Regions from separate parts of the Sphingomonas sp. FARSPH genome, predicted to be linked through region 1. Evidence: riboswitches for the same ligand, from Rfam matches in the RefSeq annotation. Region 1 holds a riboswitch; the other holds the start of a gene.
What was found. A riboswitch is a leader RNA that binds a small molecule or an ion and turns the genes downstream of it on or off. The one in region 1 is predicted to bind glycine.
Positions count from the first base shown of each region.

Region 2: linked by a shared signal. The riboswitch ahead of DM480_RS01660 (L-serine ammonia-lyase) and the one ahead of gcvT (glycine cleavage system aminomethyltransferase GcvT) in region 1 are both predicted to bind glycine.

Region 1 is NZ_CP029985.1:670,477-673,875, reverse strand. Features, by position in the region: gene ispH (4-hydroxy-3-methylbut-2-enyl diphosphate reductase) at 1-286, opposite strand, end outside; gene DM480_RS03345 (hypothetical protein) at 405-1,040, shown strand; glycine riboswitch at 1,150-1,232, shown strand; glycine riboswitch at 1,236-1,339, shown strand; gene gcvT (glycine cleavage system aminomethyltransferase GcvT) at 1,404-2,603, shown strand; gene gcvH (glycine cleavage system protein GcvH) at 2,605-2,976, shown strand; gene gcvPA (aminomethyl-transferring glycine dehydrogenase subunit GcvPA) at 3,099-3,399, shown strand, end outside.
Region 2 is NZ_CP029985.1:333,023-336,421, forward strand. Features, by position in the region: gene rpoC (DNA-directed RNA polymerase subunit beta') at 1-302, shown strand, start outside; gene DM480_RS01655 (hypothetical protein) at 500-1,339, shown strand; glycine riboswitch at 1,404-1,491, shown strand; gene DM480_RS01660 (L-serine ammonia-lyase) at 1,606-3,018, shown strand; gene DM480_RS01665 (metallophosphoesterase family protein) at 3,064-3,399, opposite strand, start outside.

The sequences.
Region 1 (3,399 bases):
CCGATTTGGGCACGCCATGCGCGCTGAATACGACGGGTTTGCCGTCGGGAACCTGATCGAGTTCCTCGACGAAGATCGCGCCTTTGGCCCGCAGCGTGTCGACGATGAACTTGTTGTGGACGATCTCGTGCCGGACATAGACCGGCGCGCCATGCTTTTCGATGGCCAGTTCGACGATGCGGATCGCGCGGTCGACGCCTGCACAGAAGCCGCGCGGTGCGGCGATCAGCAACTCGAGGACGGGCAGATCGGGGGCGTGGGCGGCGATCGGATCGATGGTGGCCATGGGGAAGCGCTCTACGCGATTGCTTGCACGCGCGAAAGGCGGTTCCTATGGTGCGCGCCGCCCGGCCGGGGCAGCCCGGCCCGATGTCGTCGCCCGTTCGAAAAGGTACGCGTTCACCGTGAAAAGCTCGCTCCTCGCCCCTTGCGCCCTTGCGCTCGTCCTCGGCGGCTGCGCCGGTAAGGGTGAAGTGGTGGAAGGCGGCATCTCCGCCGTCCGCTCCGCCTGCCCGACAGTGGGCGTTGCCGCCGGCACCGGCGACATCACCTTGTTCGACCCGGCGACCAGCCAGGACGAGAATGCGGTCGACGTCGTCGCGAACATGACGCACGTCCGCGGTGCCTGTAACGATGCGGGCGACCAGATCACGACGACGGTGACGTTCGACGTGCTCGCCCGCCGCACCCGTACCGATGGCGCGCGCGACGTGACCTTGCCCTATTACATCGCGATCGTGCGCGGCGGGAACCAGGTGACGGCGAAGCGCGTCGGCCAGATCGTCGTCCATTTCGACGCGGGCCAGGCCCGCGCGCAGGCGACCGGCGAGGCGACGAGCTACGTCAGCCGCGCCGCCGCGACGCTGTCCGACGATGTCCGCCGCGAACTGACCAAGAAGCGCAAGGCGGGCGAAGAGGATGCCGCGACCGATCCGCTGAGCCGGCCCGAAATCCGCCAAGCGGTGCTGAGCGCGACGTTCGAGGCGCTCGTCGGGTTCCAGCTGACCAACGACCAGCTGAAATATAACGCGCAGCGGTGACGGCGGACGGCGGCGATCGTCCTGCCTCTTGGGGCGGGGCATCGTTTGCCGATTGACTTGGCGCGGGCGCGTCGCCAGAGCTTTTGTCGTCGATGCGGGGCGACCCGCATAGGCGCGCGCGGGAGAGAGCCCGAAAGGGCCGCCGAAGGAGCAACCACCCCGGAATCTCTCAGGCACGCGGGACCGCGCGGACGCCATCGACACTCTGGAAAGCGCCCCTTTCAGGGGCCACCGAAGGGGTAAGCCCGCCGCGTTGGCGACGGGCGAAAGCTCTCAGGTTCCGTGACAGAGGGGGTTCATCGATGGTCGCCCGCGGCCCCGGCCGCTTGCGTCCGTCGCCCTTTTGAAAGGCCGGATGAGACGATGAGCGACGCGGTGATCGAACAGGCGCAGGATGCCGAGCTGGCCGGGGAACTGGACGGCGAGGAACCCGCGATCCAGCAGCTTCCGCTCGACGCCTGGCACCGCACCCAGGGCGGCCGCATGGTCCCCTTCGCCGGATATGAGATGCCCGTCCAGTACAAGGGCATCATGGCCGAGCACCTCTGGACGCGCGAGAATGCCGGCCTGTTCGACGTCAGCCATATGGGCCAGGTCGGCCTGACCGGCGAGGGCGTCGCCAAGGCGCTGGAAGCGGTGCTGCCCGGCGATATCGCCGGCCTTGCCCCTGCGAAGATGCGCTATTCGCTGCTGCTCAACGATGCGGGCGGTATCCTCGACGACCTGATGGTGACGACGCTGCCCGCGGGCGAGGGCGCGCATCCGTTTGGCGAGGCGAGCCATTACATGGTCGTCAACGGCGCGACGAAGTACGACGACGTCTCTTACCTGCTTGACGTGCTGCCCGAGGACGTCGTCATTAACCTGATGGAAGACCAGGCCTTGCTCGCGCTGCAGGGCCCAAAGGCGGTCGATGCGCTGGCGCGGATCGTGCCGGGCGTCGAGGCTTTGGTGTTCATGACCGCGGGCGCCTTCGCATGGAACGACACGCCGCTGTGGATCAGCCGATCGGGCTACACCGGCGAGGACGGCTTCGAGATTTCGCTGCCCGCGGAGATCGCGGAGGGCTTCGCCACCGCGCTGTGCGAACAGCCGGAGGTCGAGCCGATCGGGCTCGGCGCGCGCGATTCGCTGCGGCTCGAGGCGGGATTGCCGCTATATGGCCACGACCTCGATCCCGAAACGACGCCGGTGATGGCGGACCTCGGCTTCGCGCTGTCCAAGCGGCGGCGCGAGGCGGGCGACTTCGCCGGCGCCGCGCGCATCCTCGGCGAGCGCGAGAACGGCCCCACGGTGAAGCGCGTGGGCCTGATGATCGATGGTCGCCAGCCGGTACGCGAGGGCGCGAGCGTGGTCGACGCCGACGGCGCGATCATCGGGCGCGTCACCTCCGGCGGGTTCGCGCCCAGCGTCGGCGCACCGATCGGCATGGCCTACGTCCCCGCGGCGCTGGCTGCGGCTGGCACGCCGCTCAAACTGATCCAGCGGGGCAAGCTCCACGACGCGACCGTCGCGGCCATGCCCTTCGTCCCCCACCGCTATATCCGTGCAGGAGCCAAGTGAGATGAGCCGTTACTTCACGCAAGACCATGAGTGGATCGACGTCGACGGCGAGACCGGGACGGTCGGCATTTCCGATTATGCGCAAGGTCAGCTGGGCGACATCGTGTTCGTCGACGTCCCCGAGGACGGCAAGCAGCTGAGCAAGGGCGACGAGGCCGCGGTGGTCGAGTCGGTCAAGGCGGCGTCGGACGTCTATTCGCCCGTGTCGGGCAACGTCATCGAGGGCAATGCCGCGCTCGCCGATGATCCCAGCCTGGTCAATTCGGACCCGGAGGGCGAGGGCTGGTTCTTCAAGATCACGCTGTCCGACCCCGCCGAGCTCGAGGAGCTGATGGACGAAACCGCCTACGAGGCGTTCGTCGCCAAGCTGTGACCCCTGTGAGCCCCTCCCCTTCAGGGGAGGGGTAGGGGGTGGGGGACGTCTCACCGAGACCCACGCTTGCGGCGCCCCACCCCAACCCCTCCCCTGAAGGGGAGGGGCTTTGAGGAATGACAATGCGCTATCTGCCCCTGACGTCCCATGATCGCGAGTCGATGCTCGCGACGATCGGTGCGAGCCATATCGACGCGCTGTTCGTCGACGTGCCCGAGGCCGCTCGCCTCGATGGCCCGATCGAAGGCCTGCCGCTGCACGCGTCCGAACTGTCGGTCGAGCGGCACATGACCAAACTCGCGCGCCAGAACACGGTCGCGGGCGAAGTGCCGTTCTTCCTCGGCTGCGGCGCATATCGGCACCACGTGCCCGCCAGCGTCGACCATCTGATCCAGCGCGGCGAGTTCCTGACCGCCTACACGC
Region 2 (3,399 bases), 340 kb from region 1:
AGCAGGACACGCTGATGGGCCTGAAGGAGAACGTGATCGTCGGCCGTCTGATCCCGGCGGGCACGGGCGCGGGCATGAACCGCCTGCGCGTGGCGGCCACCAGCCGCGACGCCGCGCTCCGGGCGCAGCAGCGCGCGCTGCAGGCGGCGATCGTCGCGCCGATGTCGGCCGCCGAACTGCGCGCCGCCGAGGACAAGCGTTCGCCACGTGATGCGGGCGGCGCGGGTCCCGACCCGCTCGCCGAGGTCGTCGCCTCGGGCGACGGCAGCGACGAGGCCGCGGGCGAGTATCTGAACGACTGATCCTCGTTCGGCCGCTCGGCCCGAAGACAAAGAACCGCCGTCCGGGATGCCGGGCGGCGGTTTTTTTGCGCGAGACGGCACGCCTCGTTATTCGGCGACCAGTTCCGCCCCCCGCCACCGACATGTCCGGTGCGGACGCTTTATGGGCGATCCCTTCTGTGTTATGGTTCGTGTGTCTTTCTTCGGGGGGAGAAGAGATGCCGTACCGTCATGCCTATCGCTGGTTGCTGGGGCTTTTTCCGCTGATCGCACTCGCCTTCTGGCCCGGCTATCTCGGCCAGCTGGCGCAGGCGCCCTTCGCTCTTCATGCGCACGGCCTGACGGCGACGGCTTGGCTGATGCTGCTCACCGCGCAGAGCTGGTCGATCCATGCGCGAAGGGCCGCGTGGCACCGGGCGGCAGGGCTGGCGACCTTTGCCGTCGTGCCGCTGTTCGCCGCGGCGGGGCCGCTGGCGCTGTGGAGCATGGCGGGGCTGTGGCGGACACAGGCCGATCCCTTTCACGCCGCTTTCGGTGCGCGGCTCGTCATCGCCGACATGATCGCCGGACCCTGCGTGACCGCGTTGGTCGCCTACGCCCTGGCACGGCGCCGGCGCGTGGGCGTTCATGCCGCCGCGATGCTCGCGACGGCGCTGCTGGTGTTGCCGCCGATCATCGGGCGGCTCTTCCCTGCCCTGCCCGGCTTCCCGCATGGCGGCTGGGCCGGCTTTGCGGGATTTCGACTGGCGTTCGATCTCGCGGAGGGCGTGACACTGCTGATCGCGCTGGTGCTGGCGAGCCGGCGATCGGACGGGCGCGTCGCATTCGGCCTCGCGGCGGCCGCCACCGCGGCGCAACTGATCGGTTTCGAGACGATCGGCCGCACCGCATTCTGGGAGCGCGCCGTGACGCGGCTGACCGACATGCCGGTCGCCCCCGTTGCGCTGACCGCGGGTGTAGCCGCCGCGGCGATCCTGTTGTTGGCATGGCGGCTGGGCGCTGCCAGACCGTGGCGGGTGAAACCGGGCCTTGCCGCGATGAGCGCCTCGGCGCGTTGACCGCCAGCGGCGCGCGGGGCCGCAACCCCGGCTTGACCCGCCCCGCCCGCTCCCCGATACCGGCGCCGCCGATCCGGGAGAGACCGGGCATGACCGGCGCCGAAGGAGCAACCGCCCCGGAAACTCTCAGGCGAAAGGACCAGGTCGGCATCGGACATCTGGAGAGAGGCGTGGGTCGTCCACGCCCGCCGACGGGATAGCGATCTCAGGCGCAAGGGACAGATGGGGCATGCGACGAGCAGCCGCATAGGCGGCGGAGGAACAGCATGCAGGCCGACGTCACCTTGAACACCCTGGATCGCGGCGCCGCGCGCCCGATCAGCGTCGCGGAACTGTTCACCATCGGCATCGGCCCGTCGAGCTCGCACACCGTCGGGCCGATGCGCGCCGCCAGCGATTTCGCGCAGCGCGCGCTGGCGCAGGACGCAGCGCCGGTCGGCGTCACTTGCGACCTTTACGGCAGCCTGGCGCTGACCGGGCGCGGCCACGCCACCGACACCGCGGTGATCCTGGGCCTTGCCGGCTGGGAGCCGGAGCGGCTCGATCCCGATGCCGTCCCCGCGATCCTGGCGGGCATCCGCGACGAGGGGCGGCTGGCGCTGGCCGGCAAGCGGCGCGTGCCTTTTTCGGAAGCCGCCGACATCGTCTTTCACCCGCGTGATTTCCTGCCCGAACATCCCAACGGCCTGACCTTCACCGCGCGGCTGGCGGACGGCACGGGCTATGCCGAAACCTATTTCTCGATCGGCGGCGGCGCGATCCTGCGCAAGGGCGCGCCCGTCGCGGCCCACAATGTCGCGGTGCGTCACCCGTTTTCTTCGGGCAGCGAACTGCTCGCGCGCGGCGATGTGACCGGCCTGTCGATCGCCGACATGGTCCGCGCCAACGAGGATGCGTGGCGCAGCCCGGACGAGGCGGACGGCTTCCTCGACGCGGTGCGCGATGCGATGATGGCGTGCATCGACCGCGGCATCGCGCAGAGCGGCGAGTTGCCCGGGGGCCTGCGCGTCCGGCGGCGGGCGCAGGCGATCGAGCGCGGGCTGACCGGCTGCGTCCCCGGCAGCAACCCGGCGGAGGTGTTCGAATGGGTCAGCCTGTGGGCGCTCGCCGTCAATGAAGAGAATGCGGCGGGTGGCCGCGTCGTCACCGCGCCCACCAATGGCGCGGCCGGGGTACTGCCCGCGGTGCTGCGCTATTACGAGACCTTGGTCGCGAAGGACCTGGCGTTCGCGGAGCGCCGCGAGGGCGCGCGCCGCTTTCTCTACACCGCCGCGGCGATCGGCATGCTGTACAAGAAGCGCGCGTCGATCTCGGCGGCGGAGATGGGCTGCCAGGGCGAGGTGGGCGTCGCCTGCTCGATGGCGGCGGGTGCGCTCGCCGCGGTGCTCGGCGGCAGCAACCGGCAGGTCGAGAATGCGGCGGAGATCGGCATGGAGCACAACCTGGGTCTTACCTGCGATCCGATCGGCGGTCTGGTGCAGATTCCGTGTATCGAACGCAACACGATGGGGGCGGTGAAGGCGATCAACGCGGCCTATCTGGCGCTGCGCGGCGACGGCAGCCACGTCGTCAGCCTCGACGCGGTGATCGAAACGATGCGCCAGACCGGCGAGGACATGCGCACGAAATACAAGGAGACGAGCCTGGGCGGCCTCGCGGTCAATGTGGTGGAATGCTGAGCTGACCGGCCCAACCGTCGGCCTCAGGAATACGGGCCCAGTTGCTCACGCGCCGGCGCGTACATCCTCGGTGATGACGGCGGCGGGCCGATCCCCTTGCCAGCGGGCGATCGTTTCGAAGCGTCCGTCCATGATGCGGATTTCGTTGAAAGACGCGGGCGTACGGCGGGTGCGGCGCGACAGCGTGCCCGCGCCGATCATCCGCACGATCCAGCCCCCCCGATCGATTGGCACATCGAACGGATCGTGGACATGGCCGCTCAGCACCGCATGCGCGCCCGCCGCCGCCAGCGCAGTGAGCGCGCCATCGCCGTGCCGGGTCTTCGCCGTCCCCTTCGTACCGCCCTCGATCAGGGGGTGATGGGCGGCGACGAGGATGAT